Regions from separate parts of the Bradyrhizobium sp. 4 genome, predicted to be linked through region 1. Evidence: predicted binding sites of a transcription regulator. Region 1 holds the regulator's gene; each other region holds the start of a gene.
The links. Region 1 encodes LexA, which represses DNA repair genes until DNA is damaged. Its sites were predicted from a motif close to TGTTCNNNNTGTGTTCNG; they were not measured.
Positions count from the first base shown of each region.

Region 1 (10,006 bases):
GGGTCATCATGCGCGAGGACGGCGACTGGAAGATCGTCAATCACCATGCTTCGTCGCAGGCGCCGCTTATCTGACCAGTGGAGCACACGACTTCGTCATCCTCGTGAGAGAACGAACATGCACCTCGCGCGTTGGGGTGGGCCCAACAAGGAACCCACCATGCAGAACATCGCAGAGCATATGGAAGTCATCGGCGCCGACGGCGTCCACATCGGCACCGTCGACAAGGTCGAAGGCAATCGCATCAAGCTGACCAAGAAGGACAGCGGCGAGGGCAGCCACAAGGGGCATCATCACTTCATCGACAAGGGCCTCGTCGCCGATATCGAGGGCAACAAGGTCCGGCTGTCGGCCAAGGCCGATGTCGCTGTGACGATGGAAGAGGAAAAGTAGCGATCGCAACCTTTCGTTCCTGATCCGTACCGCTATCCGCCCGCCTGCACGTTCCGGTAGCTTGTGCCTTCGTTGCGTATCATCGGATGCAGGGAATGGCGGAGCCGGGCCGGCCGGTACGGTCGCAGGGGATCGCGGGGACGTGGCCCGCGGGCCGCGCCGCGTCTGCTGGCGGCCTCGCGCCTGCAGGCCTCGACCTCTGGACCTCGCTGGCCGAGACCCTCCGCGCATGGCCACGCGCCGAGGCTGGCGCCGGGCGGCTGTTGCCGTGGGTGCCCGTAGCGTTTGGCTGCGGCATCGCGCTTTATTTCTCTGCCGATCACGAGCCAGTGCTGTGGGTGGTTGCCACGACCGCCATCGCACTCCTGCTTGGCGCGGCTCTGTTGCGGCGGAGCCGGCTGTTCGCCCCAGCCATCATGATCGCGGCGGTCGCGGCCGGCTTTGCCGTCGCGACCTGGAAGACGGCGCGCATCGCCCACCCGGTGCTGGCAAAGGCGCTCTATTCGGTGTCGTTGTCGGGCTTTGTCGAGGCTCGCGACATCCGCGAGCGTACCGATCGTTTCGTGCTGCGCGTCACTGCGATGGAGGCGCAACGCAGCGACGTCAGGCTTGAGCGCGTGCGCCTGTCGGTCCGCAAAGGCACCGCGCCGGAGGTCGGTAGCTTCGTTCAGCTGAAGGCACGGTTGATGCCGCCGCTCGCGCCGGTGCGGCCCGGCAGCTACGACTTTTCGCGTGACATGTTCTTCCAAGGCATCGGCGCCTCCGGCTTCGCGATGGGCGCAATCACGGTGGCGCCGCCGCCTGAGACCGCCGGCTTGCGGCTGCGTTATGCGGCCTTCATGCAAGGCCTGCGCGATGCGATCGATGCCCGCATCCGGGCGACGCTCGACGGCGACAACCGGGCGATCGCGACCGCGCTGCTTACCGGGCGGCGCGATGCGATCACCACGCCCGTCAACGATGCGATGTTCATCTCCGGTCTCGGCCACGTGCTCTCGATTTCCGGCTATCACATGGCCGTCGTTGCCGGTGTCGTGTTCTTCGCGGTGCGCGCGCTGCTCGCTCTGATCCCGGGACTTGCGGCCGGCTTCGCGATCAAGAAATGGTCGGCGGCCGCCGCGCTGGTCGCTGCTGCGTTCTACCTGCTGCTGTCGGGCGCGGAGGTCGCAACGCAAAGATCGTTCTTCATGACGGCGGTGGTGCTGATCGCGGTGATGGTCGATCGCCGCGCCATCACCTTTCGCACGCTTGCTGTCGCCGCGCTGATCGTGCTCGCGGTCGCGCCGGAAGCACTGGTGCATCCGAGCTTCCAGATGTCGTTTGCAGCAACGCTCGGGCTGGTGGCGCTGGTGCAGATCGGCATGCCCAATTTGTTTGCCTCGCCGGACCATTCGGCGACCGCGCGCATTGCGATGTGGGGTGGCCGCGAGATCGCGATGCTGTTCATGGCCTCGCTGATTGCGGGACTTGCGACCACGCCCTACGCCGCTTTCCATTTCCACCGTGTCACGCCGTTTGGCGTGCTTGCCAATCTCGGCGCGATGCCGGTGGTCTCGGCGCTGGTGATGCCGGCGGGATTGTTGGGGCTGCTTGCTGCGCCGTTCGGGCTGGACAGCGTGTTCTGGTGGCTGATGGGGATCGGCATCGAGTGGATGGTCGCGGTCTCGCGCTGGGTCGCGGCATTGCCGGGCGCGGTCGGCCGCATCCCGGCGTTCGGGATCACGCCGCTGATCGCGGCGAGCCTGGGAATCATTGTGCTAGGCTTGTTGCGCACGCCGCTACGCTGGTCCGGCGCCCTGGTCCTGCTGGCAGCGATCCTCTGGGGACTGTCGGCGCAGCAGCCCGACATCCTGATTGCCGGGGATGGCGCCAGCGTCGCGGTGCGGGGCAGGGACGGATATCTGCACCTGATCAGGACGAGCAAGGACAGCTTTTTGCTCAAGGAATGGCTCGCTGCCGACGCCGATCCGCGCGATGCCGGCAGAGCCTCGCTGGCCGATGGCGTGTCCTGTGACGAATCGGGCTGCGTGACGCCACTGGCCGACGGGAGGTTGGTCGCGCTGGCACTGCGCGTCGACGCTCTCGCGGACGATTGTAGTCGGGCCGCGCTGGTGGTGACGACACGCCCCGCGCCGCCCGATTGCGCGGCGATGGTGGTCGATCGGCAGCGGCTCGCCAGCCAGAGTGCGCTGGCGCTGACGCAGCGTGGTGACGGCTTTGCGGTTCACGCGGCGAGGGCGAGAGGCGCGAGCCGCCCCTGGTTGCCAGCCGGCGCAGGCGAGGGTGATTTCGACGGCAGCCTTGCGCCGAAGGCGATCGCGCCCCGCATCAAGGACGCAACGCCGGCGGAGACCGACTTGCAGGCCGACGATTGATCTGACGGTGCGGAGCAATGCAGTGGATTGGTGCATCTGCTCGGATTCGCTGGGCGCAAACCACGCCATCTCGCCGGCCACCGCCGGCGATGGCGATTCAATCTTGACCTCCGACCTCGTAGCGGCTGCGTCAGCCGATCGGCAGGCGCGTGACGGTCGGCTGCCTGTCGGCGATGACCTGCGCCTTGTGCTCGCGCTCCGTCACCGGCTGGGTCACAGGCAGTTGCAGCACGGTCGCGCGCTGGCCTTCGACGAGCTGCGTCACCAGCACATATTTGCCGTCCGGGAATTCGATCGCGTCATGATGGCGGTCGGGAACGTGCGGGTCGATCTTGCCGAACTTGCCCACGCGGGAATTGATGGTGCGCGTCCAGATCCAGCGATTGTCGTAGCGAACGTCGTCGGCGAAGGCGAGCTCCGTTCCCGGCAGCAGGCAGACGGCAACAGACGGATCGGCTGCCGAGGCGAAGCCGCGCGTCGAGGTGCCGCGGAAGCTTGTCGTGACGATCGTCTCGCCGACTTCGGCGGGGCGCGACGCGACGGCATGTAGGCTGTAGTCACACATCGGGTGCTCCTCATGCTGGGATAGCAACCCGCGTCTCTTCGAGGCGCAGGCCTCTATCAGAGTGGAAGCACGAACGCTCTGCTTGGTTGTGGGCAAATCTGCGGCTGCGTTCCGCAAGCCGCGATCACATTATCTTTCCCGCATTCAATAGGAACAAAGCCTGCTACGATGCATTCGGGAGGCGCGTGTCCGAATGTTGCCAGCCCGGATATTGCCGACTTGGCTGCAACGGTTGCTCGATCGCATTCCGCACGTTGCGGACGATCGCTGGCCGCCATTTCCTCGAACACTTGAGCCGCGCAGCGGTGCTGCTTCGTGGGCATCGCGAGGAGCCAGCGCCGGAGGAGGGGCCGGATAGTCTGTGCAGAACCAGAAAGACTATCCAGCCGGAGCGGAAGATGATCCGCTCCAATCTCTGACCGGCGATACCGATCGGAAGCGCGCGAGGCGCCAAGCACCTCCAGTATGAAGTACTCCCCGGTATCAAGGACGCCAGGTATCAAGGACGCCCGGTATCAAGGACGCCCGGTATCAAGGACGCCCGGTATCAAGGACGCCCGGTATCAGTACTTCCGGTAAAGCCCGATCAGCTTGCCCTGAATCTTCACCCGGTTAGGCGGCAGGATACGGACCTCATAGGCCGCGTTGGCGGGCTCGAGCGCGATCGAGGCGCCGCGCCGGCGGAAGCGCTTCAGCGTGGCTTCCTCGTCGTCGATCAGCGCCACCACGATGTCGCCGGTATCGGCGCTCTCGTTGCGCTGAATCAACGCCATGTCGCCGTCGAGGATGCCGGCCTCGACCATGGAATCACCGCGCACTTCGAGCGCGTAATGCTCGCCCGAGCCGAGCATGTCAGGCGGTACGCTGATAGTATGGCTGCGGGTCTGCAACGCCTCGATCGGCGTGCCGGCCGCGATGCGACCCATCACCGGCACCGCGACGGGACGTTCGCCCTCGTCCGCGGGCAGGCTGGAGCTCGCGCGCACCTTGCCGAGATTGCCCTCGATGACGCTCGGCGTGAAGCCGCGGCGGCTGCCTGCGGCTGCCTGGAGCTCCGGCAGCTTGATGACTTCAATCGCACGGGCGCGGTTGGGCAGGCGTCGGATAAAGCCACGCTCCTCGAGCGCCGTGATCAGGCGATGGATGCCCGACTTCGAGCGCAGGTCGAGCGCATCCTTCATCTCGTCGAAGGAGGGCGGTACGCCGCTTTCCTTCAGACGTTCACTGATGAACCGCAGAAGCTCGTATTGTTTGCGCGTTAACATCTCGACCAAAGTCCCCCGGTTGATGTCGTCCGATTCCGAGACGCTGAATTCGGCAATATGCCGCTACATGCTCGAAACAAATCATGAACGGACACTATATGTTCGATACATGTTCCGCAACTGCTTAATTTACCGTGAACAGAGCAAAGTTGGCGGAACGCGCATTGCCGGGGCGCTCAGACAGGGAGCCGCAACACTTCGCAAGCCGTGCCGGCTTCGGCCTTCGGCGCGAACGGTGCGCGCACGAGAAGTGCCTGCGCTGCAGCGAGATTCGCAAGCAGCGAAGAGTCCTGATGATTGACGGGAAGAACGACGCGTGTGCCATCGTCGCGCTCCTCCAGATGCGCGCGCAGATAGTCCTCGCGCTGGTCGTTGGCGCTGACGTCGCGGCCGAGCACGGCGCGCTCACGGCGATGGTGAATCACTGAACGGCCCGACAGGGCACGAATCAGCGGCACCATGAACAGGAAAGCGCACACGTAGGACGACACGGGATTGCCCGGCAGACCGATCACGCCCATTGCGCCGAGCCGCCCGTGCATCATCGGCTTGCCTGGCCGCATCGCGATCTTCCAGAACGCCATCGCGATGCCTTCGTCCCGCAGTGCCTGCTGGACCAGATCGTGGTCGCCGACCGATGCGCCTCCGGTCGTGATCAGGATGTCGGCGCCGCTCTCACGGGCGCGGCGGATGCCGGCGGTGGTGGCCTCCAGCGTGTCGGCGGAAATACCGAGGTCGATGGTCTCGGCGCCTTCGCTGCGGGCGAGCGCGTGCAGGGCGTAGCCGTTGGAATAGACGATCTGGCCGTGGCCGGGCGTGCTGCCCGGCATCACCAGTTCGTCGCCGGTGGCGAGAATCGCGACCTTCGGACGCCCGCAAACGGCAAGGTGCGGATGATTCATCCCGGCGGCGAGCGCGAGGTCGCGCTCGGTGAGACGGCTTCCCTTGCGCAGGAGCACGTCGTCCTCGCGGAAATCGACGCCGGCGGGGCGAATGTGCCGACCGGCGATCGCGGCTTCCTTGATCGTGATACGCTTGCCGGCGGCGACGGTGTCCTCCTGGATCACGACGGCGTCCGCGCCACCGGGAACGACGCCGCCGGTGAAGATCCGCACGGCCTCGCCGGCGCCGACCATCCCCGCGAACGGTCGGCCCGCCGCGACTTCGCCGATGATGGTGAGCTCCGAATCGATCGTCGCGGCATCGGCCGCTCGCACCGCGTAGCCGTCCATCGCCGACATCGCCTGCGGCGGCTGCGTGCGCCGCGCCGCGACGTCACGCGCGAGCACGCGATGGTAGGCCTGGTCGAGGGAGATCATTTCTTCCGGCAGCGGCTCTGCACCCGCCAGCACCGCGGCAAGCGCGTCGGAAACTGGCATCAAGGCCACGGCGAAAACTCCTGCTCGGCACGTTCGGGCGAATGTTCCGCACGTCTTCTAGCCGAGCGCGGGCGCAGAGGCAAAACAGCCGAGCGGGTGCAGTCATCCCACCGCATTGTTCCGGAAGGCAGGATCAAGCGCGTTGCGGCACGATCCGAAGAACGTGCCAGATCGGCAGGACAATGGTCATGGCAAGACGAGAACGACGAGCGCCCCGGCCTGCATCGATCAGCTCCCTGGCTGCCCGTGAGTTACGTCGGGCGCCTTGGGTCCCTGATCCTTGTCGGGCAGCGGATCGGCCTGGGATTTCAGGTCGGCGGCCTTGCTCACAAGCTTGGCGGAAAGATCCGAATCTGAAGTTGTCCTGGCGAATTCAAGAAGAAGAGAGGCCTGCTTGGTGAGGTAGGTTTTGCCCAACACGATGATGCATCCGTCTGTAGAAGTCCCAACGGACTCTAGAGTCCGGAAGACGGTATTCCGTTCCGGGAACTCTGTATAAAAATGCACAAAGTGATCGGGTTCCTAAACTTCTTCAAAATTAGTCGCGTTGGGCCGCATCTCCGGGGGTCTCGCGGCGGCAGATCGTCGTCAGATGCCCAATGCTTTCAATGCGTTCCCCACATCACGCGGCGAGGTCACATGCACGGCCGTCAAGCCGCGCGCCCGCGCTCCCTCGATGTTTTCAGCAAGATCGTCGAAGAACACGATACGCCCGGCGGGCACGCCGATCGCCGCGACGACGTGGTCGAAGGCCTCGGCATCCGGTTTGCGCAGGCCGATGCTGGACGACAAATACAGCTCGCGGAAATGGCCGAGGAGGTCGGCATATTCCCTTGAGAAATGGTCCACGTGTGGCCGGTTGGTGTTGGAGAAAGCGTACAGCGGCATCTGCTTCGCTGCCCGCGGCAGCAGCTCGGCGATGTCAGGCATTTCGCCGGCGAAGATCGCGTTCCAGCCTTCCAGGAACTGCGCGTCCGAAATGCCGATTCCGAGCGACGCTCGCAATGAGGCGAAATAGTCCTCATCGCTGATCTTGCCCATCTCGTGCAACCGATAGGCTTCGCTGTCGCGCACATAGCGCGCGACGATGGATTCGGGCTTGCAGCCGGCGTGTCCCGCCCAGCAGGCGATCGCCTTGGAGAAATCGATATCGAGCACCACGCGGCCGAGATCGAACAGAAGCGCATCCGCGCTGCCGGGAGAGAGCGATGTCACCTGCATCCTTTCACTCAGTATCGATATGGCTCGTGGTCGAACAGTGGAAACGCGCTGAACACGCTCGGCGCGTTGGTTGCGGTCGCGTGGTGCAGGCAGGATTTGTTGACCTCGGCGAACGAGGTCGCACCCAAGAGGCCGAGGCAGCGCAGCACTTCGTCCTCGAGCAGCTCCAGCATGCGCGCCACGCCGGCTTCGCCGGCCGCCGCCAGCGCCCAGCATTGCAGCCGGCCGATGCCGACGAGGTCGGCGCCGGCTGCGATCGCCTTGACGATGTCGGTGCCGCGACAGACACCGCCATCGACCATGATCTTTGCGCGGCCGTTCACGGCGTCAACGATCTCGGGCAGCACGTGCATGGCGCCGCGACCGTGATCGAGCTGACGGCCGCCATGGTTGGAGACGTAGATCCATTCGACGCCGTGATCGATCGCGATCAGCGCGTCCTCTGCCGTCGCGATGCCCTTGAGGATCAGCGGGATCTTGAACTTGTCCTTGATCATCTTCACGGTCCGCCACTCCAGACCTTTCTGGTAATCGCCGCCGGTGGCGCGCAGGCGACTCTCGCGAACGTAGCGCTTGGCGATGTCACGTTCGCGACGGCTGTAATGAGCGGTATCGACGGTCAGGCAGAAGGCGGCATAGGCGTTCTTCTCAGCCCGGCTGACGACGTCGGCGACGAAGGCGTCGTCGCCGCGCACATAGAGCTGGTAGAGCCGCAGCGCGTCGGGCGCACCTTCGGCGGTCTTCTCGAGGCCGGGCTCGGACACTGAACTGAGCATGTGCGCCGCACCGAAAGTGCCGCAGGCGCGTGCCACGCTCGCGGCGCCATCCGGATCGAAGATCTCGAGCGCGCCGACGGGGGCGAGCACCACCGGCAGGCGCATCTTGCGGCCGAACTGCTCGACCGAGCCGGTGACCTTGCGGACATCGCGCAGCACGCGCGGGCGGAAGGCGATCTCGTCCAGCGCCATGCGGTTGCGACGCATCGTAGTCTCGGTCTCGGCCGCGCCGACGATATAATCCCAGGCATTCTGGTTGAGGTTGGAACGCGCTTTCCGGATGAATTCATGCAGATTCTGGAACGGCTCGGTGCTGGCGCCGAGCTCGACGTTCCTGTCCGGTTGGATGCGGGGTGCTTCGTTCATTGTTATCCTCCCGAGAATTTGAAGCCTTCCCTCATCGCCTAACCCGTCCGGGGCGCCAAAACCATCCTAAAATGGCATGGCTGCGAGGCGTGGGCCGGCCGTCCGACCCCCGCTGCGCACGAACCGGTCCTGCAACGTTGCCGAAAGTTTAGGTCCGGACGAAGGGATTTTCACGGTGTACCCGCCGGCGTGGCATCCCGGCCTTGAAGAAACCAGAATGGTATTGTGAGAAGCAGGCTGGATCGCCATTTGCATGGCGGCTCTCCAGCCCCACCGAACCGCGAAGCAAAAAGGCCAGCCTATCCATGCGGAAAACCCTGCTGTTTCCACTGGGCGCGCTCACCGGAGCGTGTCTGACCCTTCTGGTAGCCAGTCCGCACGGCGGCGTATGGGCGGCACGGGCGGCAGCGAGCGCGGATGACGCCTATTCCAAGCTCAATCTGTTCGGCGAAGTGTTCGAGCGGGTGAAGGCGAGCTATGTCGAGAAGCCTGACAATGCCAAGCTGATCGAAGGTGCGATCACCGGCATGGTGACCTCGCTCGATCCGCACTCGCGCTACATGAACGACAAGGCCTGGACCGAGATGCAGGAGACCACCTCCGGCGAGTTCGGCGGGCTCGGCATCGAGGTCACGATGGAGGAGGGGCTGGTCAAGGTCGTCTCGCCGATCGACGACACGCCGGCGTCCAAGGCCGGCATCATGTCGGGCGACCTCATCAGCAAGATCGACGGCGATGCCGTGCAGGGCATGACGCTCGAGCAGGCCGTCAACAAGATGAAGGGGCCGGTCGAGACCCAGACCAAGCTCACGATCGTGCGCAAGGGAGCCGACGCCCCGCTCGACGTCGCGATCAAGCGCGAGATCATCCATGTGCGCCCCGTGCGCTTCCACGTCGAGAACGGCGATATCGGCTATATCCGCGTCACCTCGTTCAACGAGCAGACCACCGACGGCCTGAAGAAGGCGATTGCATCGATCTCGAAGGACGTTCCGCCGGAGAAGCTGGTCGGCTACGTGATGGACCTGCGCAACAATCCGGGCGGACTGCTCGACCAGGCCGTGTCGGTGTCGAGCGCGTTCCTGCAGCGTGGCGAAGTCGTCTCGACCCGCGGCCGCAACGCCGAGGAGACCCAGCGCTTCACCGCGCATGGCGGCGACCTCACCAAGGGCAAACCGCTGGTGGTTCTGGTCAACGGCGGCTCGGCTTCGGCCTCCGAGATCGTGGCCGGCGCATTGCACGATCACAAGCGCGCGACCATCATCGGCACGCGCTCGTTCGGCAAGGGCTCGGTGCAGACCATCATCCCGCTCGGCGCGGGCAACGGCGCGCTGGCGCTGACCACGGCGCGCTACTACACGCCCTCGGGCCGCTCGATCCAGGCCCAGGGCATCGCGCCCGACATCGAGATCCTCCAGGACGTGCCGCCCGAGCTGAAGGGCCGGATGGACACCATGGCGGAGTCCCAGATGCGCGGCCATCTCCAGGCGGCCGATGGCACCGAGCAGACCGGATCGCAGTCCTATGTCCCGCCGGAGGCGAAAGACGACAAGGCCCTGCATACGGCCTACGACTTCCTGCACGGCCAAACCGCGAATGCGGTCGCTGCCAAGCCCGGGCCGAAGGCTGCGGTGCCGAACTAGGCTCTCGCCAGTTCCAGACATCG
Region 1 is NZ_CP064686.1:4,244,642-4,254,647, reverse strand. It holds gene IVB45_RS19955 (nuclear transport factor 2 family protein) at 1-74, shown strand, start outside; gene IVB45_RS19950 (DUF2171 domain-containing protein) at 160-393, shown strand; gene IVB45_RS19945 (ComEC/Rec2 family competence protein) at 489-2,768, shown strand; gene IVB45_RS19940 (hypothetical protein) at 2,899-3,333, opposite strand; gene lexA (transcriptional repressor LexA) at 3,897-4,598, opposite strand; gene glp (gephyrin-like molybdotransferase Glp) at 4,775-5,986, opposite strand; gene IVB45_RS19925 (hypothetical protein) at 6,206-6,397, opposite strand; gene IVB45_RS19920 (HAD family phosphatase) at 6,566-7,198, opposite strand; gene IVB45_RS19915 (alpha-hydroxy acid oxidase) at 7,207-8,340, opposite strand; gene IVB45_RS19910 (S41 family peptidase) at 8,646-9,983, shown strand.

Region 2 (10,006 bases), 110 kb from region 1:
GTTCTTGCGCAGGACGGAGTAGGGGCGTGTAGCCCGCATGAGCGGAGCGACATGCGGGACAGGGCTCTCCTCATCCACCGGCGTTCCCGGATGTCGCTTCTGCACCGGGGCACAGCGTCCAGACAATCTGATCCATCTGCTCAAACATGTGATCCGGCGCCAGCGCCCGCAGCGCCGCCGGCGCCGCATAACCCCAGCCCACCGCGCCGCAGGCAATCCCCACAGCGCGAGCCGCCTCGATGTCGCGCACCTCGTCGCCGATCGCGATGACCTTGCCCGGCTCCACGCCGGCGCGCCGCATGACGCGGCGAAATTTCGACGGCTTGCCGAACAGCGACGCCGCGCAATCGAAATGGGCGAACAGCGCCGCGCAATCGCCGAGCTTCTCGCGCGCATTGGCTTCGCTGTCCGACGTCACCAGCGCTAGCTGCACACCGTTACCGGCCAGCATTTTCAACATCGCCTCGACGCCCGCAAACAACGCAATCTCCGCCGCCGCCTCTCCCTTCAGCCGCCGCGCATGCCGCGCGATCGCCGGCAGCTTCCACAAGGGCACCTCGAGCCGGCTGAGGATCTCGCGCGACGAAGCATGCCGCAACCCCTCGACATCCTCATCGGCGACGCGGCGGAAGCCGAAGCGATCGGCGACGTCGTTGATGGTGCGCAGGAACCACGGAAAGCTGTCGGCCAGCGTGCCGTCGAGATCGAAGATGGCGAGGGCGTAGGGCATGGAGACGAAGCTACACCGCTAGGCTTTCCACACGGTTTCTTCGGTCCATCCGAGTTGGTCGAATTCGGTGGCCCTGAGCGGCGCCTCTCCCTCGGCGAAGAACTCGTCCAGCTGGGGCGGGGGAACGTGCGTTTCAGACAGCATCGCGTGCGCCTGTCCGCGATGATGAATTTGATGCTGGAACAGATGCATGAGCAGCCGGTCACGACGTTCGGTCTGCACGCGGGTGTCGCGATTGATCCGCACGAGACCGTCGAGAAGCTCGGGCGTCAGTCCATCGCAGACGGCAATCAAACGCTTGTCGATCGCAGCCTGCGCAGCCTTCAGCGCGGCAAGGGAGGGATGTGGCACTTCGTTCTTCCAGGCCGCCGGTCCCAGCCACCCGCCCTCCAGCGCATCGACATAGAAGAGGTCGATGACATGGATGTGGTTCAGCGTGCGCTGCAGGCTCGGAAAGAAGCCGGTTCGTGCGGCTTCGAAGTCGGCCTGAGACAGCGTCGCGCAAGCGGTGAGCAGCCGGTGATTTGCCCAGGCATTATTGTGGGCGAACGCACGATAGGTTTGCACAAGTCCTGCAGGCAAGCTCAGTCTCCCTCAGACAATGTGTCGGCATGCTCTCGCTGCGTAACCTACTCTGCCGCCTCGCTGGCCGTCCGCCTCCGCTTCGGCTTCCGCGCCTTCGCCAGCACGGGGGCCAGAAACTTACCCGTATAGCTCCGCGGTGCCTTCGCGATGTCTTCCGGCGGACCCCAGGCGACGATCTCGCCGCCGCCGTCGCCGCCTTCGGGGCCGAGGTCGATGACCCAGTCGGCGGTCTTGATGACTTCGAGATTGTGCTCGATGACGACGACCGTGTTGCCCTGTGCGACCAGCTCGTGCAGCACCTCCAGGAGTTTCTTGACGTCGTGGAAATGCAGGCCGGTGGTCGGCTCGTCCAGGATGTAGAGCGTGCGGCCGGTGGCGCGCTTTGACAGCTCCTTTGCCAACTTGACGCGCTGGGCTTCGCCGCCCGACAGTGTCGTGGCCTGCTGGCCGACATGGATATAGTCGAGGCCGACGCGATGCAGCGTCTGGAACGTCTCGCGCACGCGCGGGACCGCCTTGAAGAACTCGGCGGCTTCCTCGACCGTCATGTCGAGCACGTCGGCGATGCTCTTGCCCTTGAACAGGACCTCGAGCGTCTCGCGGTTGTAGCGCTTGCCCTTGCAGACGTCGCAGGTGACGTAGACGTCGGGCAGAAAGTGCATTTCGATCTTGATGACGCCGTCGCCCTGGCAGGCCTCGCAGCGGCCGCCCTTGACGTTGAAGGAGAAGCGGCCGGGCTCGTAGCCGCGCGCCTTCGATTCCGGCAGGCCTGCGAACCATTCGCGGATCGGCGTGAAGGCGCCGGTATAGGTCGCGGGGTTGGAGCGTGGCGTGCGACCGATCGGCGACTGGTCGATGTCGATGATCTTGTCGATGTGCTCGAGGCCCTCGATGCGGTCGTGCGGTGCGGCGCCTTCGCTGGCATTGTTCAGCTTGCGGGCGATCGCCTTGTACAGCGTGTCGATCAGCAACGTCGACTTGCCGCCGCCGGAGACGCCGGTGACGCAGGTGAACAGGCCGAGCGGAATTTCGGCCGTGACGTTCTTGAGATTGTTGCCGCGCGCGTTGACCACCTTGATGGTGCGGCGATGGTTCGGCGGACGCCGTTCCGGCACCTCGACCTCGAGCTCGCCCGTTAGATATTTGCCGGTCAGCGAGTTGGGATTGCGCATGATTTCGGCGGGCGTGCCTTCGGCGATGATGTTGCCGCCATGCATGCCGGCGCCGGGGCCGATGTCGAGCACGTGGTCGGCGAGCAGGATGGCGTCCTCGTCGTGCTCGACCACGATCACGGTGTTGCCGAGGTCACGAAGTCTCTTGAGGGTATCGAGCAGGCGCGCGTTGTCGCGCTGGTGCAGGCCGATCGAGGGCTCGTCCAGCACATAGAGCACGCCGGTCAGCCCCGAGCCGATCTGCGAGGCCAGGCGGATGCGCTGGCTCTCGCCGCCGGACAGCGTGCCGGAGGAGCGGGAGAGCGTGAGATAGTTGAGGCCGACGTCGAGCAGGAAGGTGAGGCGCTCGCGGATCTCCTTGAGGATGCGGCCGGCGATCTCGTTCTGCTGGGTGTTCAGCGCCTCCGGCACGGTCTCGAACCACGCGCCGGCGCCCTTCACCGACATCTCGGAGATGTCGCCGATATGCTTGCCGCCGATCTTGACGCAGAGCGCCTCGGGCTTGAGCCGAAAGCCGTGGCACGCCTCGCAGGGCACGTCGTGGAAATACTTCGCCAGCTCCTCGCGCGCCCACTCGCTCTCGGTCTCGCGATAGCGGCGGTTGATGTTGGTGACGACGCCTTCGAACGGCTTCTTGGTGTCGTAGGAGCGGACGCCGTCCTCATAGGAGAACTTGATCTCGTCCTCGCCGGAGCCATGCAGGATCGCGTTCTGCGTCTTCTTGGGCAGATCCTTCCATTTGGTGGTCAGCGTGAACTTGTAGTGCTTGCCGAGCGCAGTCAGCGTCTGAATGTAATAGGGCGACGAGGATTTGGCCCAGGGCGCGATCGCGCCCTTGCCGATGGCGAGCTCCTTGTCGGGAATGACGAGGTCTTCGTCGACATGCTGCTCGACACCGAGGCCGCCGCAGGCGGGGCAGGCGCCATAGGGATTGTTGAACGAGAACAGGCGCGGCTCGATCTCTGGGATGGTGAAGCCGGAGACCGGACAGGCGAATTTTTCCGAGAACAGCATGCGCTCGGGGCCGCTCTTGTCGTGGATCTTTGCGGTCTTCTTTTTCTCCTCCGCGGGTGCTGCTGTAGCCGGCGCGTCCGCGAATTCGATGACGGCGAGGCCCTCGGCGAGCTTCAGCGCGGTCTCGAAGCTTTCGGCGAGGCGCTGGCCGATGTCGGCGCGCACCACGATGCGGTCGACCACGACGTCGATGTCGTGCGGGAATTTCTTGTCGAGCACAGGCGCTTCCGCGAGCTCATGGAAGGCGCCGTCGATCTTGACGCGCTGAAAGCCCTTCTTGAGCCATTCGGCGAGCTCTTTGCGGTACTCGCCCTTGCGGCCACGCACGACCGGCGCGAGCAGATAGAGGCGCGAGCCCTCGGGCAACGCCAGCACGCGGTCGACCATCTGCGAGACGGTCTGGCTCTCGATCGGCAGGCCGGTGGCGGGCGAATAGGGAACGCCGACGCGCGCCCACAGCAGGCGCATGTAGTCGTAGATTTCGGTCACCGTGCCGACGGTGGAGCGCGGGTTCTTCGACGTCGTCTTCTGCTCGATCGAGATCGCCGGGGACAGGCCGTCGATCTGGTCGACATCAGGCTTCTGCATCATCTCCAGGAACTGGCGGGCATAGGCCGACAGCGATTCGACGTAGCGGCGCTGGCCCTCGGCGTAGATGGTGTCGAAGGCGAGCGAGGATTTGCCGGAGCCTGACAGCCCCGTGAACACCACCAGCTTGTCGCGGGGAATCTCGACGTCGACGTTCTTGAGGTTGTGCTCGCGCGCGCCACGGATCGTTATTGCGCGCAGGTTTGATCCCGCGTTCTGTTGTTGGCGCTTCGCCTTGATCACTTCATCCATCCTGGTGGTCCTCAGGGAATCCAAAAGCGCGCGATCGCGCCAACTGAATAGGCGCGCTTCGCCCGGAACCGGGATCGGCGCCGATGGGTATGTGAGCGAACGTAGGAAGAACGGGGACGGATTTCCAGTGGCGTTTGCGAATCGTCAACCGATTGTTGGCACGCTGGCGGCATCTGGCAGGAGCAGGGCGGGTGGAACTGCGCAGTAACGTGCCCGGCAAACAAAAAGGCCGGCGCGAGGCCGGCCTTTCGTAACACGATGGCGTCGATAGCGAAGATCAGTACTTCGCGACGATCGGGCCCCCGAAGTGATAGTTCACGCCGACCTGCACGGTGTGAAACTCGAGCGTGCCGGTGGGCAGGGCGCCCGAGAAGTAGGTCTCGCCGCCGAGGCTGCGAAAGAGGTACTCGCCCTTGACCGACCACTGCGGAGCGAAGAACGCTTCGACGCCCGCACCGACGGTCCAGCCGGAGTGCCACTTGCTGTCGGAAACGGTCACGCCGAGCGCGCTGATGCTGAGCTTGTTGTCGATCCAGGCGTAACCACCGGTGCCGTAGAACAGGACGTTGTTGACGGCGTAGCCGATGCGGCCGCGCACGGTGCCCATCGCATCGGTCTTCGAGCTGAGGGTGGTGCTGACGAGGCCGAAGCCGGGGACGGCAACGGGGCCGGTGACCGACGCGCTGACGTCAGCCCAGGCACCATCGGCCTCGATGCCGAACACGACATTGCCGGTCTGCCAGTTGTAGCCGGCGGTACCGCCGACGAAGCCGCCCTTCATCTTCGGGTCGGTCGAGGAATTTTCCCAGGCGCCGCCACCGACAACACCGAGGTAGAAGCCGGTCCAGTTGTAGACCGAAGCCATGGCCACCGGAGCCTTGGTGTAGGGGCGCGCCGCGAGATCAGCGGCCGAAGCCGGGGCAGCGAGAGCGAACAAACAGGCCGAAGCCAACAAAACCTTTTTCATTTTCAACTAATCCCAGTCCCAGTTTCTGATTGTGCCTTCCACGATAAGGAAGGGCATCGGACTCACTTGCCCAACTGAGGCCGTACTTACACCATTGAAGCCGCAAGTTGTGTCACTGGAAAGCCACAGCGGCCTGAAAATGGTGCAATTACTGACCTTTGGTTCCCCCATGGGAACAGGAACGAAAAAGGCCGGCGCGAGGCCGGCCTTGCTTTGATGGATGTCAGTTCGATCAGTACCTCGCGATCACCGGACCGCCCCAGCGATAGTTCAGGCGGACGAGGCCCATGTCGACGTCCTGCCGAATCCGGTCGCTGCCGAAGACCCCACCCGGGGGCGTTGTGAAGCCGATCGTGCGATCGCCAAGGAAGATGTGGTCGTACTCAAAGCCCAACGACCAGTTCGGGGCGAAGCCGAACTCCAGACCGGCCCCGACCGTACCACCCCAGCGAGTCTCCCGCGCCGAAGCCAGGAGCGCGCCCGCGCCGGGCGTACCTGTAGCAGCGTAGATGTCGTACTTGTCGCCGACGACGGCGGCGCCGCCCTTCACGTAGAACAGCACGTTGTTCCAGGCGTAACCGACCTGACCGGTGATGAGGCCGAAAGCGTCGATGCGGGAACGGTTGCGATCACCCGTCACCAAAGCGGTACCCGGGAAGAGGGTGCTCACATTGTCGCCCCGGAAGTCGGCCCAGTTGCCTTGGCCTTCGAGACCGAACACCCAATTGGCGGACTGCCAGCGATAGCCGATCTGGCCACCGAGGGTGCCCGCCGTCGCATTGTGACAGCCTTCGCCGACCAAAACGCCGGTCGCGGGCGTGACGAAGTCCCAGCACGTGTGGCTTGAGCCACCGCCGCCGTTGATGCCGATATAGAAGCCGCTCCAATCGTAGATGGTGGCAATCGCCGGCGCGGGGCCCTTGGTGTAGGGACGCGCGGCCATATCCGCCGCGCTCGCGGGAGCCGACAGGCCCATCGCCACTGCACCGATTGCAGCAATCAGAAGCTTATTCATTGCCAGTCTCCCCAGGTTCATCCACTTCTTTCTTCCCCGAAGCGGCTGATCAGGCGCGAGGGCCCTTATGAACTAAGTGCGAGGAAACCGTAGCTCTACGGGGCGGCAAAGTCCGTCTCCGAAATGCAACAAGAGCGGGGCACTGCGAGTACTCATAACTTATTGAATGTTAAGTTCTTTCCCTCGTTTTCGGGAATCTACAAAGGTTCCACTCGCTGCGCGCATTCCAGCACTACATTGGCCGATTGACGCCACACATCGATGCGGTCGTTTCGCCAAGAACAAATCTGGAACGAACAGGAGGTCGATGCTATATATGGGGATAACCGGAGGGGCGACGGACTGATCGTCGTCCGCAAGCGTTCGGCGAGCGTATAGGGTCGCCTCAACAGGCACGGCGGAACGCGGGGAGCGGACCGGCCTTCTTGAATTCAGTGGCATTCGGAGCGGAGAGCGGAGATGGCGGGAAGCGTCAACAAGGTCATTCTGGTTGGAAATCTCGGCAAGGATCCTGAAATCCGCCGCACCCAGGACGGGCGGCCGATCGCCAATCTGAGCGTCGCCACCTCGGAGACGTGGCGCGACAAGGCCACCGGCGAGCGCAAGGAAAAGACCGAGTGGCACCGCGTCGTGATCTTCAATGAAGGGCTCTGCAAGGTCGCCGAACAGTATCTGAAGAAGGGCGCCAAGATTTACGTCGAGGGTGCGCTCCAGACCCGCAAATGGACCGACCAGAGCGGCGTCGAGAAGTACTCGACCGAAGTCGTGCTGCAGGGCTTCAACTCGACCCTGACGATGCTGGACGGTCGTAGCGGCGGTGGGGGAGGCGGCAGCTTCGGCGACGAGCCGGGCGGCGATTTCGGCTCCTCCGGTCCGGTCAGCAGCGCACCGCGCCGTCCCGTTGCCGCTGGCGGCGGTGGCCGCAACAGCGACATGGACGACGATATCCCGTTCTGAGCGATCCCGCTCTGAGAACGCGGGGTCCCAATGCGACGCGCCGGCCGGATGGGCGGCGCTTCTCATCTCGTGTCAGAAAATCCCACTAATCGGCAGGACGGGCTCGGGATTTCCGGGCCCGCTTCATGTTTCGGGTGAGCTCGGATTGCGGCTTGGCAAGCGCGCTGACGGGGCAAGCTCGCCGCGCGATTTTCGACGCGTGATCGGCGATTTTGCAAGGTCGATACGGGGGCTGTCCAAGACACCGATCGCAAGGGCTTAAGTTGTTGGAAAAATAGGCGGAAAAAGCGCTTCCCAGATCGCCGCGAGGGTGGTTATCAGAGGCTCGATGCGCTATATGATTCCCAGATAAAACCTCACCGGATTTCCCCTTGGCTGACGACGACGACAAGCCCGGCGACCAGCCGGCGCAACCCTCGGATATTCGCCCCGTCTCCATCTTCGAGGAGATGAAGAAGTCCTATCTCGACTACGCCATGAGCGTGATCGTGGCGCGGGCGCTGCCTGACGCCCGCGACGGTCTGAAGCCGGTGCATCGCCGCATCCTGTACTCGATGAACGAGCAGGGGCACACGCCGGACAAGAAGTACGTCAAGTCCGCCCGCGTGGTCGGTGACGTCATCGGTAAATATCATCCGCATGGCGACCAGTCGATCTACGACGCCATGGTCCGGATGGCGCAGGACTTCTCCATGCGCGTGCCGCTGATCGACGGCCAAGGCAATTTCGGATCGGTCGACGGCGATCCCCCGGCTGCCTATCGTTATACCGAAGCCCGATTGACGAAGGTGGCGCTGGCTCTGCTGGCCGACATCGACAAGGACACGGTCGACTTCCAGCCGAACTACGACAACAACGAGACCGAACCGTCGGTCTTGCCGGCCAAGTTCCCCAACCTGCTCGTCAATGGCGCCGGCGGCATCGCGGTCGGCATGGCGACCAACATCCCGCCGCACAATCTGGGCGAGGTCATCGACGCCTGCGTCGCGCTGATCGACAACCCTGCGCTCACCATCGACGAGCTCATCAACATCGTGCCGGGACCGGATTTCCCGACCGGCGGCGTCATCCTCGGACGGCAAGGCATCCGCGCCGCCTATCACCTCGGCCGCGGCTCGGTCATGATGCGCGGCAAGGTCGCGATCGAGACCATCCGCAAGGAGCGCGAGGCGATCATCATCACCGAGATTCCCTACCAGGTGAACAAGGCGACGATGGTCGAGCGCATCGCCGAGCTGGTCAAGGAAAAGAAGATCGAGGGCATCGGCGACTTGCGCGATGAATCCGATCGCGACGGCTACCGCGTCGTCATCGAATTGAAGCGCGACGCCGTGCCGGATGTGGTGCTGAATCAGCTCTACAGGTTCACGCCGCTGCAGACGAGCTTCGGCGTCAACATGGTGGCGCTCGACAGCGGCCGTCCGCGGATCATGCATCTGAAGGACCTGCTGGCGATCTTCGTCGACTTCCGCGAGCGGGTCGTCACGCGGCGCACCAAGTTCCTGCTGGCCAAGGCCCGTGATCGCGCCCATATCCTGGTCGGTCTCGCCATCGCGGTCGCCAATATCGACGAGATGATCCGCGTCATCCGGACCTCGCCCGACCCGACGACCGCGCGCGACACCCTGATGTCGCGCGACTGGCCCGCCCGGGACGTCGAGGACATGCTGACGCTGATCGACGATCCGCGCCACCGCATCAGCGAGAACGGCACGATCCGGCTGTCGATGGAGCAGGCGAGGGCCATTCTCGATTTGCGCCTGCAACGCCTCACCGCACTCGGCCGCGACGAAATCCGCGAGGAGCTCGACAAGCTCGCCGGCGAGATCGCCGACTATCTCGACATCCTGCGCTCGCGCGACCGCGTGCTTGAAATCATCAAGTCCGAACTCGCCGAAGTGAAGGCCGAGTTCGCCACCCCGCGCCGCACCGTCATCATCGAGCAGGAAGGCGAGGTCGAGGACGAGGACCTGATCCAGCGCGAGGACATGGTCGTCACCGTCTCTCACGCCGGCTACGTCAAGCGCGTGCCGCTGTCGACCTATCGGGCCCAGCGCCGCGGCGGCAAGGGCCGGGCCGGCATGCAGACCCGCGACGAGGATTTTGTCAGCCGGCTATTCGTGGCGTCCACGCATACTCCGATGCTGTTCTTCTCCTCGCGAGGCCAGGTCTACAAGATCAAGGTCTGGCGCCTGCCGATGGCCGCGCCGAATGCGCGCGGCAAGGCGCTGATCAACATCCTGCCGCTAGAGCAGGGCGAGCGCATCACCACCATCATGCCGCTGCCGGAGGACGAGTCCACCTGGGGCAATCTCGACGTGATGTTCGCCACGACAGGCGGCAACGTCCGGCGCAACAAGCTGTCCGACTTCGTCGATGTCCGCCGCTCCGGCATCATCGCGATGAAGCTCGACGACAACGAAGCTATCGTCGACGTGCAGATATGCACCGAGCACGACGACGTGCTTTTGACCGGCGCCGGCGGCCAGTGCATCCGCTTCCCCGTCACCGACGTGCGCGTGTTCACCGGGCGCACCTCGATGGGCGTGCGCGGCATTGCGCTTGCCGAGGGCGACAAGGTGATCTCGCTGGCGATCCTGCGCCACGTCGAGACGACGTCCGACGAGCGCTCGGCGTATTTGAAGATGCGTCGTGCGGTCGCCGGCGAAGCTGCGGCCGAGGAGCCGGCGGCGGACGCCGAGGCCGAAGAGACCTCCGGCAGCTTC
Region 2 is NZ_CP064686.1:4,139,523-4,149,528, reverse strand. It holds gene IVB45_RS19440 (cytochrome D1 domain-containing protein) at 1-22, shown strand, start outside; gene IVB45_RS19435 (HAD-IA family hydrolase) at 71-730, opposite strand; gene IVB45_RS19430 (DinB family protein) at 749-1,312, opposite strand; gene uvrA (excinuclease ABC subunit UvrA) at 1,360-4,341, opposite strand; gene IVB45_RS19420 (outer membrane protein) at 4,619-5,308, opposite strand; gene IVB45_RS19415 (outer membrane beta-barrel protein) at 5,541-6,323, opposite strand; gene IVB45_RS19410 (single-stranded DNA-binding protein) at 6,783-7,280, shown strand; gene gyrA (DNA gyrase subunit A) at 7,652-10,006, shown strand, end outside.
Region 2: the regulator LexA is predicted to act here: its motif matches at 6,601-6,618, upstream of IVB45_RS19410 (single-stranded DNA-binding protein).

Region 3 (10,006 bases), 2.2 Mb from region 1:
ACCACGAAAAGGTCAACATCCTCCTCGTCGACGACCAGCCGGCCAAGCTGCTCGCCTATGAGGTGATCCTGAAGGATCTCGGCCAGAACCTCGTGATCGCCTCGTCCGGTCGCGAGGCTCTGGAGGTGCTGCTCAAGACCGAGATCGCGGTGATCCTGGTCGACGTCTGCATGCCCGAGCTCGACGGCTTCGAGCTCGCCGCGATGATCCGCGAGCACCCGCGCTTCCAGAAGACCGCGATGATCTTCATCTCGGCTATTCAAGTCAGCGACATCGACCGCCTGCGCGGCTACGAGATGGGCGCTGTCGACTACGTCCCGGTGCCGGTCGTGCCGGAGGTGCTGCGCGCCAAGGTCAAGGTGTTTGCAGAGCTCTATCGCAAGACGCGCGAACTCGAACGGCTGAACCAGGATCTCGAGGACCGCGTGCGTGCACGCACCGCCGAGCTGGAGAATTCCACCGCAAAGCTCCGCGAGAGCGAAGAGCGGCGCAGCATGGCGATCGCCGCCGGCAAGATGGGTTCGTGGGACTGGGACTGGATCACCGGCGACTGGATGTGGGACGAGGGGCAATACCGCATCTTTGGTGTTGGCCCGGAGAGCTTCGAGGTGAATCCGGCCAACGTTCAGGCGCTGTTGCATGCGGACGACGTCGATCAGTTGCGCAAGGCGATCGCCGAATTCAACAAGGGCACACGCTCCTATGAAACGGAGTTCCGCATCGTGCGGCCCGACGGCGATGTGCGCTGGTGTGTCGGCACGGCCGCCGCCACGGTTGACGAGAGCGGTCGGGTGATGCGCGTCAGCGGCGTGACGGTGGACATCACCGAACGCAAGCGCGCCGAGGAACGGCAGACTCTCCTGGCGCGGGAAGTCGATCATCGCGCCAAGAATGCGCTGGCGCTGGCGCAATCGATCGTGCGCCTCACCCGCGCCGACGAAGTCAAAGCCTATGTCAGCGCCGTAGAGGGACGCATCAATGCACTGGCGCGCGTGCATACGATCTTGTCGCTGTCGAGCTGGCAGGGCGCCGAACTCTCGAAGCTGATCGACGAGGAGCTTGCGCCCTATTCCCTCGGCGGCCAGATCAAATTGGCAGGCTCTGAAGTTCAGTTGCTGCCGGCAACCGCCCAGACGCTGGCGCTGGCCCTGCATGAGCTTTTCACCAACTCGGCGAAGTATGGCGCGCTCTCGACGCGAACGGGACGGCTCGCGATCGGCTGGCAGGTCAAGGATGAGCTGCTCACGCTGACCTGGGAGGAGTCCGGCGGCCCGCTCGTCATGACGCCGAAATCCCGCGGCTTTGGTACGCGGAGCCTGCTTGCGAGCGTCGAGTCCCAGCTCGGCGGGCAGGCGCGATTCGATTGGCGCGCCGAGGGTCTGTTGTGCCGGCTCGAGGTGCCGTTGGTCCGCAAGACTGCCGCGACGACCGCGCCCGGCAACTTCGAAGCCGCCAGCTCCGCCGAATTGCAGCGCGCGTCCGGTTAACCGGAGGCCGCACTCTTCCTGCGCTGCGTCGTTTGCGGCTCGCGCGCGACCCGTCCTTCGAGCCAGGCTTCCGTTTGGGCGAGATCGCGCAGCGCCTTGGCATAGCGGCACGCCGCGCTTCGCTCCGCGCCGCGGGGCAGCTTGCGCGCTTTGCGGAGGATGTCCGCGGCGGCGTTGCGATAAGCCAGAGAGCGATAGAGAAAGACCACCTTACCCATATCGAATGTTCCCGTGTTGCGCGGTCATTCTCGCCCAACCGGCATGAACGTCGGATGAAGCGGGCGATAACGACGATTCCTTCATGCGGGTGGAACCAGCGCGTGTCGCAGGCGTTGCTTGCGAGATCGGGATAGAGTTCCATGCGCGCGAAAAAGTCGTCGGACCTGATCTCTCCGAGCGGGCTCGTCAAACTGATGACGCACGCCATGATGGGCGCAGCCCTCGGGCTCGCTTTCAGCCTCTTGCTCGTGCTGTCCAATCCAGCCGTCGCCAATTTGCTGAGTCACGGCGGAAGCCAGGCCCTCGTGGTTTTCGCCCTCACATTGGTGACGACGTTCGCGATCGGGGCGACACTCACCGGCCTCGTATTCATCCTCGCAGAAGACAAGCAATCTTGAAGGACGCGAGATTTACCGGAACTTCTTTGTTCGGAACTCCTGCGACGAATGGCAGTTGGCTGCCTGCGTCAATTCAACTCAGGGAGTTCCCGCACATGAAGACCACCAAGCTCGCTCTTGCCGTGATGTTGGCCACCGGCCTCGCCGCCGCACCGTTCGCCGTGCAGGCCAAGTCGCACAAGGCAAAACACGGATCCTCGATGTCATCGTCGCAAACCACCACAGGCGCCAACGCCAAGTCCTCCAAGGGTGCTGATCCCTCCGGTCAGGGCGGCTCCGGTCCCGGCTCCGATCAGGGCGGCACCATGACGAACAACAAGGGCGGCATGAGCAACACCAAGTAGGTTTTGTTCGTCCAACTCGTAGAGGCCCCGCGATCGCGGGGCCTTTTTGCTTATGGTGCTCGAACAAACTTTTTCTCGGGCCGCGTTGCGCGCAGCCTTCAGCTACGATGGCTTCTCAGGATAACAGGATGAACGCCTGCAGGATCTGACTTCACCAGATGGTCGAGTCGTGCACGCTTGCGCGCGATCAAGAGCTGGGCCGCGGCGTCATCAAGCCCCTCGCGTTGCAGCTGCCGGATGGCAGAGCCCAGTTCGAGAATCTCGGCGCGCAGCTTTAGAATCCGGTACGCATCCGGGTCTTCCTCCACCGTGCGCTCCCAAAGCTCTCAGCGGCGCGCGATCACGCGCAGAGGACTACCTGATGTCTTCGCGGAACGAAGGCTCATCCTGTCGCGGACATTCGGCAGGACATCGCCGCCACCTGCAGCCTTCCATTCGCCGATCAGCAGATTGATTTTCCGGCGCAGATCCATCTGCGCCAGAGCCTTCTCTGTGCAGTCCCGATCGCGCTCGACGAGTTCGCGTACGGCCGCCTCGACATCGGCCATTTCCAGCCTCAAAGCGCTGATTTTACGTCGAATTTCATTAATTCTGTTGTCCATGACTTGTTAGAACAAAATAAGAACATATAGTCAAGTCACGATTTCAGAAGGGAGAAGCGACATGCAGGTTCAGGGTAAATACGACGCCAAGACTCTTCTCACCGCCAAGACTTTCCTCACCGAGCAGATGACGCGGGCGCAGGGCCTCCGGCTGAAACGGCTGAGCGAAGAGGCGTATCAGCCCGCGCAATATGCGCGGGATCTGTCCTCCAGCGAGGCAGCACGGCGCATTCAGGTGCTGGAAGCCGAGATCGAGCTGGCGGATTCGTTCTAGACTAAGCCGCGTATCCGGGACGTGCATGCGCGCTTTCGGAACCATGCCTGTCTCGGATTGTTTTCCCAGGCCAAGGGAGAACATGCATGGCACGCAAGGCAAAGAAGCGCCGCTACTCGCGCAGCTCCGGCAGCGACGTCGAAGGCGAGATGAAGCGCTACAAGAAAGGTACCGCGAAAAGCGGACCGGGCGGTCGAGGCGGACGCGTGAAGAGCCGCAAGCAGGCAATCGCGATCGGCCTGTCGAAAGCGCGCAAGAAGGGCAAGAAGGTCCCGAAGAAAGCCGCGAAGCGAAAGACGTCCAAGAAGACGTCAAAGAAGACATCTCGGAAAACATCCAAGAAGACTTCGAGAAAGACTTCGAAGAAGACGTCGAAGCGCAAATCCTCCAAACGGTCGCGCTGACCTCCGTCAGATCATGCTGCCCGGCATGAAGCAGCGGATCGAAACGCCGAACGCGGTCTTCACCGGCCACACCATGGTGCGGCCGGCCCGGTTCGGCTCGGTGATCACGGCTTCGTCCGGGACGTCGACCCACTCGCCGTCGAGCCGCACGCGATAATGTCCATTGTGCGAGTCCCAATCGGGATCGGCGACGGCAAACCCATCCGCATCTGAGCAGCACGGACCGAGATGGCTGCGCAGACCGTCGAACCATGGCTTGAGGGGAGAGTCCGCGTAGCGGCCGTCGTCACGGCCGAGAGCGATTCCGCCCCACAGCACGAATGGCGCCACGAGCAGCGCAGTCCTCAGCGAGAGCTTCAATCGATCCATGTCGGCACCGATCAAATACGAATTGCCGACCGGTCCAGCTCAGCGGCGGCAAGTTCGAAGTTCCACGCTTGCAATCGTCCCGGCGGCTTCATTGCCGCCGAGTCCCTACCTGACCCGGAATTGTGATGAGCGAACACGGCTTTTTCGGACGAACCGGGTCATCCTCACTGCCGTTAACGAGAATGTTATCGGCGGACATCCGGAATCCTAAAGGCGAACAGGAAAGGCGGCCCGTGGGCCGCCTTTTTGGAGTTGCGCCGATCGACGTTCGCCTTATGCGAGCGGCAACGCGACGAAACGGGTCGCCTGCGCGCTTCTGACCTGCAGCAGCACGCTACGCTTGCCGGACGATTTCGCCTGCGCCAGCTCCGAACGGACATCGCCGATATTGGCGACAGCCTTGCCGCCCACATTGAGGATGACGTCGCCGGTTTGGATACCGCGTTGCGCGGCCGGCCCTTGCGGATCGACTTCAGTGACGACGACGCCCTTCTGGCCGGCGCCCTGCACGTCGCCAGCCGGAGCCAGACTGAGCCCGAGACGCGGCGGCATGCCGGCATCCGGCTGCGACTTGCCCTCGTCGGCTCTGGCCTGCCGCTCGTTCGGCAACTCGCCGAGCGCCAGTGTCACCGTCTTGCTGTCGCCCTTGTGGACGACGTCGAGCTTCACAGACGTGCCCGGCGCCAGGGTGGCGATGGTGCGGGCGAGATCGCGGGAATCCTTGATCGCGGTGCCATTGACGGCGGTGATGACGTCGCCAGCCTCGATGCCCGCTTTCGCCGCCGGGCTGCCGTCCTGCGGATTGTCGACGATCGCGCCGCGCGCCTCCTTGAGGCCGAGGCTGTCGGCGATATCCGATGTCACCGGCTGCACCTGCACGCCGAGCCAGCCGCGAGTGACCGCGCCCTTGTCCTTCAACTGTGCGACGACGAGCTTTGCAGTCGAGGCCGGAATGTCGAAGCCGATGCCGACAGAGCCACCGGAGGGCGAGAAGATCGCGGTGTTCACGCCGATCACGTTGCCGTTCATGTCGAAGGCCGGGCCGCCGGAATTGCCCTTGTTGATCGGCGCGTCGATCTGGATGAAGTCGTCATAGGGACCGTTGCCGATGTCGCGGCCGCTGGCCGAGACGATGCCGGCGGTCACGGTGCCGCCGAGGCCGAAGGGATTGCCGACCGCGACGACCCAGTCGCCGATACGCGGCTTCTGGTCCGAGAATTTGACGAACGGAAAATCCTTCTTACCCTCGACCTTGATCAGCGCGAGATCGGTCTTCGGATCGGTGCCGACCACTTTCGCGCTGTAGATCGTGCCGTCGTCCATCGTCACTTGCACCGACTCGGCGTGATCGACGACGTGGTTGTTGGTCACGGCATAGCCGTCGGCGGAGATGAAGAAGCCGGAGCCCTCACCCGTGATCATCTGGCGGTGCTGGCGCGGCATGCCCTCCATTCCACCCGGGCCGCGGAAGCCGAATTGCCGCGAGAACTGGTCGAACGGCGTCGCCTCGTCCGAATCCATCCGGTTCTGTTGCAGCATCGCGCTCTTGTCGTTGTCCTGGTCGATCCTGACCCGCACCGAGATGACGGCGGGTTTGACCTTGCTGACGAGGTCGCCGAAGCCCGGCGGTGTCGCGGTGGGCTCCGCGGCCTGGGCGGGCGCGACGAAGGAGTTCGCGCTGAACGGCGAAGAGCCGGGTGCAGTCGCCAGCACGGCCACGCCAAGCGCGGCCACGGTGCCGAGCAGCGCGAGCCGGCGCGGCCTCAGGACCTTGCGAGACGTTGTGGTGTCGGAATTGACGTGATCGCTCATGTCGATATGTCCATGTTGGGTAAGTCGCCTTGCACCCAACATGGCGGTCGCCACCTTACGGCGTCCCGTCCGCGCGGTTAAATCTTGGCAAAGTAGCCGGGGCCGGCGAAGGTCCAAAACTCGAGGCTGCACGTTTGATGCAGCTCAACGCGGCCCCTGCGCACCGTGAAAGACTGCCGCCACCGGATGATGTCCGTCGGAGGCGCGTCATGTACAAAGACATTCTCGTCCACATCCCCACCGAGCGCCCGGTGCGCCCGGTGATCGATGGCTCGATCTCGCTCGCGGCGGGCCTCAACGCCCATCTCGATGCAGTCGCGGTTGGCTATGTGGCAACCAGCGCGGCCTATATCATGGAGGGCGGCGCCGCGGTGGCGGCGGTGTTCGAGATGGAGCGCGAAAGCGCAGTGGCGCGGGCCGAGGCGGCGCTCGCGGTATTCAAGAACGAAGCGATGAACGCCGGCATTTCCTACACATGCCACCCGCTCGGGACGATGCCGGGGGATGCGGTCGGCTTGCTCGGCGAGATGGCGCGGCTGCACGATCTCAGCATCGTGCTCCAGCCGGACCCGGCGCAAGCCTCACTCGACAACGATGTGCCCCGCGAGATCCTGTTCCAGGCGGGCGGCCCGGTGCTTTTCCTGCCCTACACTTTCCATGGAGCGTTCAAGGCGAAACGGATCGGCATCTGCTGGGACGGCAGCCGCCTCGCCGCGCGCGCCATGCGCGACGCCGCACCATTCCTGGCCCGCGCCGAGGAAATCGTGATTATTGCGATCAACGAAACAGACATGGTTCCCGACGAGGTCTCGACGCGCAATCTGGCAAGGCACCTCGGCCGGCGCGGACTGTCGACCCGCACCGTCAACCTGTCGGCCGCGCGCTCTGACATTCAGCCGACCATGCTGTCGCTTGCAGCCGATGAGCGCCTCGATCTTCTGGTCATGGGCGGCTACGGCCATTCGCGATTGCAGGAACGGTTCCTCGGCGGCGTCACCCGCGCCATGTTGGAAGCCATGACCGTCCCGACGCTGATGTCGCATTAATCGAGGGTTGATCCAGGACGGGCCGGTCGCAAGCCTCGTCGTTCGGGCTGATAACCGCGTCCTTGAGCGGTGCCGGCCTCGGCAAGTTCAGGTCATGTTCGAACAAGTTGGACCGTCACGCCGCGGCGGGCCTCTCCCACGCCGTGGCCTCTACGCCGTCCTCGTCGTGTGGCGCATTGCACGCGTCGAAATGGGCCTTGAGTTCGACTTCGGCGAGATATTCGAAATGTTCGGCCTGGCCGAGCAGTTCCCAGCTCTGGAGCGGCCGGTAGGCGGCCTGCTGACGACAGAGGGACGCCAGCGCGCGGTAGCGACGTACGTTATCCATGAGACCCTCCCTCGCATTCACACAGAGCTTATTGCCCTTATTTGCGTCAGGGCGATGGCGGTTGTGCAAAAGATTTGCTGCGCCCGCCGCGCGCTAGACGCGCTTGATTCTAGGCAAACGCGCATTTAGGCGAAAGTTCCAACCAGCGCGGACTCAGCGCTTCGGAACCTCACCGCGGGCCAATGTGTACCAGGTAGTCTACCGGATGAGCGCGGGCTCACCGGCTCGGATCGTCTGCGCCGAACTATGTTGCAGCTTCGGAACCCTGCCGGCTTCCGCAGCGGCGCGGATAGCCGCGATGTTGCCGGCATAGTCCGCGCTGCTCTTGCCGCGAAATACGGCGGAGCCCGCTACAAGCGTATCGGCGCCCGCAGCGGCCACGGCAGCAGCATTGTCGCGCGTGATGCCGCCGTCAACCTCGAGCCGGATCGGCCGGTCGCCGATCATGCTTCGGATGCGCGCGATCTTCTCGAGCTGGGACTCGAGGAAGGACTGGCCGCCAAAACCCGGATTGACCGTCATCACCAGGACGAGATCGAGACGATCGAGCACATACTCGATCGCGCTTTCGGGAGTGGCGGGACACAGGCTGACGCCGGCTTTCTTGCCGAGCGCGCGGATGGCCTGAAGCGAGCGATCGAGGTGCGGACCCGCTTCGGCATGCACCGTAATGAGATCCGCGCCGGCCTTCGCGAACGCCTCGAGATAGGGATCGGTCGGCGCGATCATGAGATGCACGTCGAATTTTTTCTTCGTCAGCGGCCGGATCGCCTTGATGACGTCCGCGCCATAACTGATGTTCGGGACGAAATGCCCGTCCATGACATCGCAATGAACCCAGTCGGCGCCCGCCGCGTCGATCGCTGCGATCTCCTCCCCGAGGCGGGCAAAATCCGCAGCCAGGATCGACGGCGCGATGAGGATTTCTCTGGTCATGGCTTCGCACTCCCCTGCGCGTCGGCACCGCCGCTGAAGACGCGGCTCGCCAGGACGTCCATGGGATCGATCGTTTCGAGGTCGGCGATCTCGAGCATGCGATCGAGATCGGACACCAGGCGATCGGCCTGCCGCAGGCGGATGCGGTCGACGGCGTTGCGGATAGATCGCGCATTGGAGAAGAACGGTTGGGTCCGACGCAGCGCAATATATTTCTCGAACGCCTCACGCGCCGCCGCCGAGAGGCGATAGCCGCGTTCCTTCAGCATCAGCTCGGCGATCACGAGCAACTCGGCTTCCGCATAGTCCGGAAAGTCGATGTGGTGGGCGATGCGCGAACGGAAGCCGGGATTGGAGGCGAAGAAGCTCGTCATCCGCTCGCCATAGCCGGCAAGGATCACGACGAGGTCCTCGCGCTGGTTTTCCATCACCTGCAGCAGAATCTCGATCGCCTCCTGGCCGTAGTCGCGCTCGTTGTCCGGCCGATGGAGATAATAGGCCTCGTCGATGAACAGCACGCCGCCCATCGCCTTCTTCAGGATCTCCTTCGTCTTGGGCGCGGTGTGGCCGATATACTGGCCGACGAGATCGTCGCGCGTCACCGAGATCACCTGCCCGCGCCGCACGAAGCCGAGGCCGTGCAGGATCTTTGCCATGCGCAACGCGACGGTCGTCTTACCGGTGCCGGGATTGCCGGTGAACGACATGTGCAGCGTCGGCGGCGACGAAGCCAGTCCCGCACGCTGCCGGATACGTTCGATCAGCAAGAGCGACGCGATCTGGCGCACGCGGTTCTTCACCGGCTTCAATCCGATCAGCTCCTGCTCGAGCTGCTGCAACGTGCCGGTGATTCCAGCCTCTTCGGCCTCCTTGCGGAGATCGAAACTGGTCTTGCCGGGCTCAGTGGTCATTGCGTGGGGAACATCCAGCATCGGCACCTCGAAGAAAAGGGCTTCGCCGCGGGGAAGCGGCGAAGCAGGGGTCCGCCAAGGAAACGGAGCAGGGAGCGCTCCGCGCGGTGGAGAATGACTTAGGTTGGCGCGTGTGCGGGCTGCCGGCGCACGGTGGTGTAGCGGATCGCACGTCCGCCCACCTCCTGCCGCACCAGCTCGAAGTCGGCTTCCTGCGGCGGGCGGTTGACGATGAACGAGATCCGAACCGATTCCCAGCCATGGCTGGAGTCGAAGCCGCTGAGGCGGATGTAGCGGTCGCCATACACTCTGCGGCATTCGGCGAGCTCCATCATCACGCCGGCGGCGTCCTGGAGATCGAACATCGGCAGGCCCCACATCTCCCAATAGGTGTTGCGGGGATGCGGATCGTCGGTGAACTCGATGTTCACCGCCCAGCCGTTGGTCAGGCAATACTGCACTTGCTTGGTGATCTGGTCGTCGGTCAGATCGGGCAGGAACGAGAAGCAGCCTTGGGTCAGCTTCATGTCAAATCTCCTCAAACGGTTTCGAGCGCGGTCGGCACGAAGTCGGGCGTGTCGGTGGATTCATAATTGAAGGAGACGTCCTTCCAAACCTCGAGTGCAGCTTTCAGCGGCGTGCAGGTTTCGGCCGCCCTGGCCAGGATCTCCGGACCTTCGTGGACATAGTCGCGGCCCTCGTTGCGGGCGAGGATCATCGCTTCCAGCGCCACGCGGTTGGCGATCGCGCCGGCCGCGATGCCCATGGGATGGCCGATGGTACCGCCGCCGAACTGCAGCACGACGTCCTCGCCGAGCAGGTCGAGCAGCTGATGCATCTGGCCGGCATGGATGCCGCCGGAGGCGACCGGCATCA
Region 3 is NZ_CP064686.1:2,041,294-2,051,299, reverse strand. It holds gene IVB45_RS09400 (HWE histidine kinase domain-containing protein) at 1-1,487, shown strand, start outside; gene IVB45_RS09395 (hypothetical protein) at 1,484-1,705, opposite strand; gene IVB45_RS09390 (hypothetical protein) at 1,847-2,104, shown strand; gene IVB45_RS09385 (hypothetical protein) at 2,200-2,448, shown strand; gene IVB45_RS09380 (hypothetical protein) at 2,547-2,756, opposite strand; gene IVB45_RS09375 (hypothetical protein) at 2,775-2,996, opposite strand; gene IVB45_RS09370 (DUF3072 domain-containing protein) at 3,112-3,324, shown strand; gene IVB45_RS09365 (DUF6496 domain-containing protein) at 3,411-3,728, shown strand; gene IVB45_RS09360 (hypothetical protein) at 3,735-4,097, opposite strand; gene IVB45_RS09355 (Do family serine endopeptidase) at 4,371-5,909, opposite strand; gene IVB45_RS09350 (universal stress protein) at 6,119-6,955, shown strand; gene IVB45_RS09345 (hypothetical protein) at 7,071-7,283, opposite strand; gene rpe (ribulose-phosphate 3-epimerase) at 7,482-8,219, opposite strand; gene cbbX (CbbX protein) at 8,216-9,151, opposite strand; gene IVB45_RS09330 (ribulose bisphosphate carboxylase small subunit) at 9,250-9,657, opposite strand; gene IVB45_RS09325 (form I ribulose bisphosphate carboxylase large subunit) at 9,669-10,006, opposite strand, start outside.
Region 3: the regulator LexA is predicted to act here: its motif matches at 3,058-3,075, upstream of IVB45_RS09370 (DUF3072 domain-containing protein).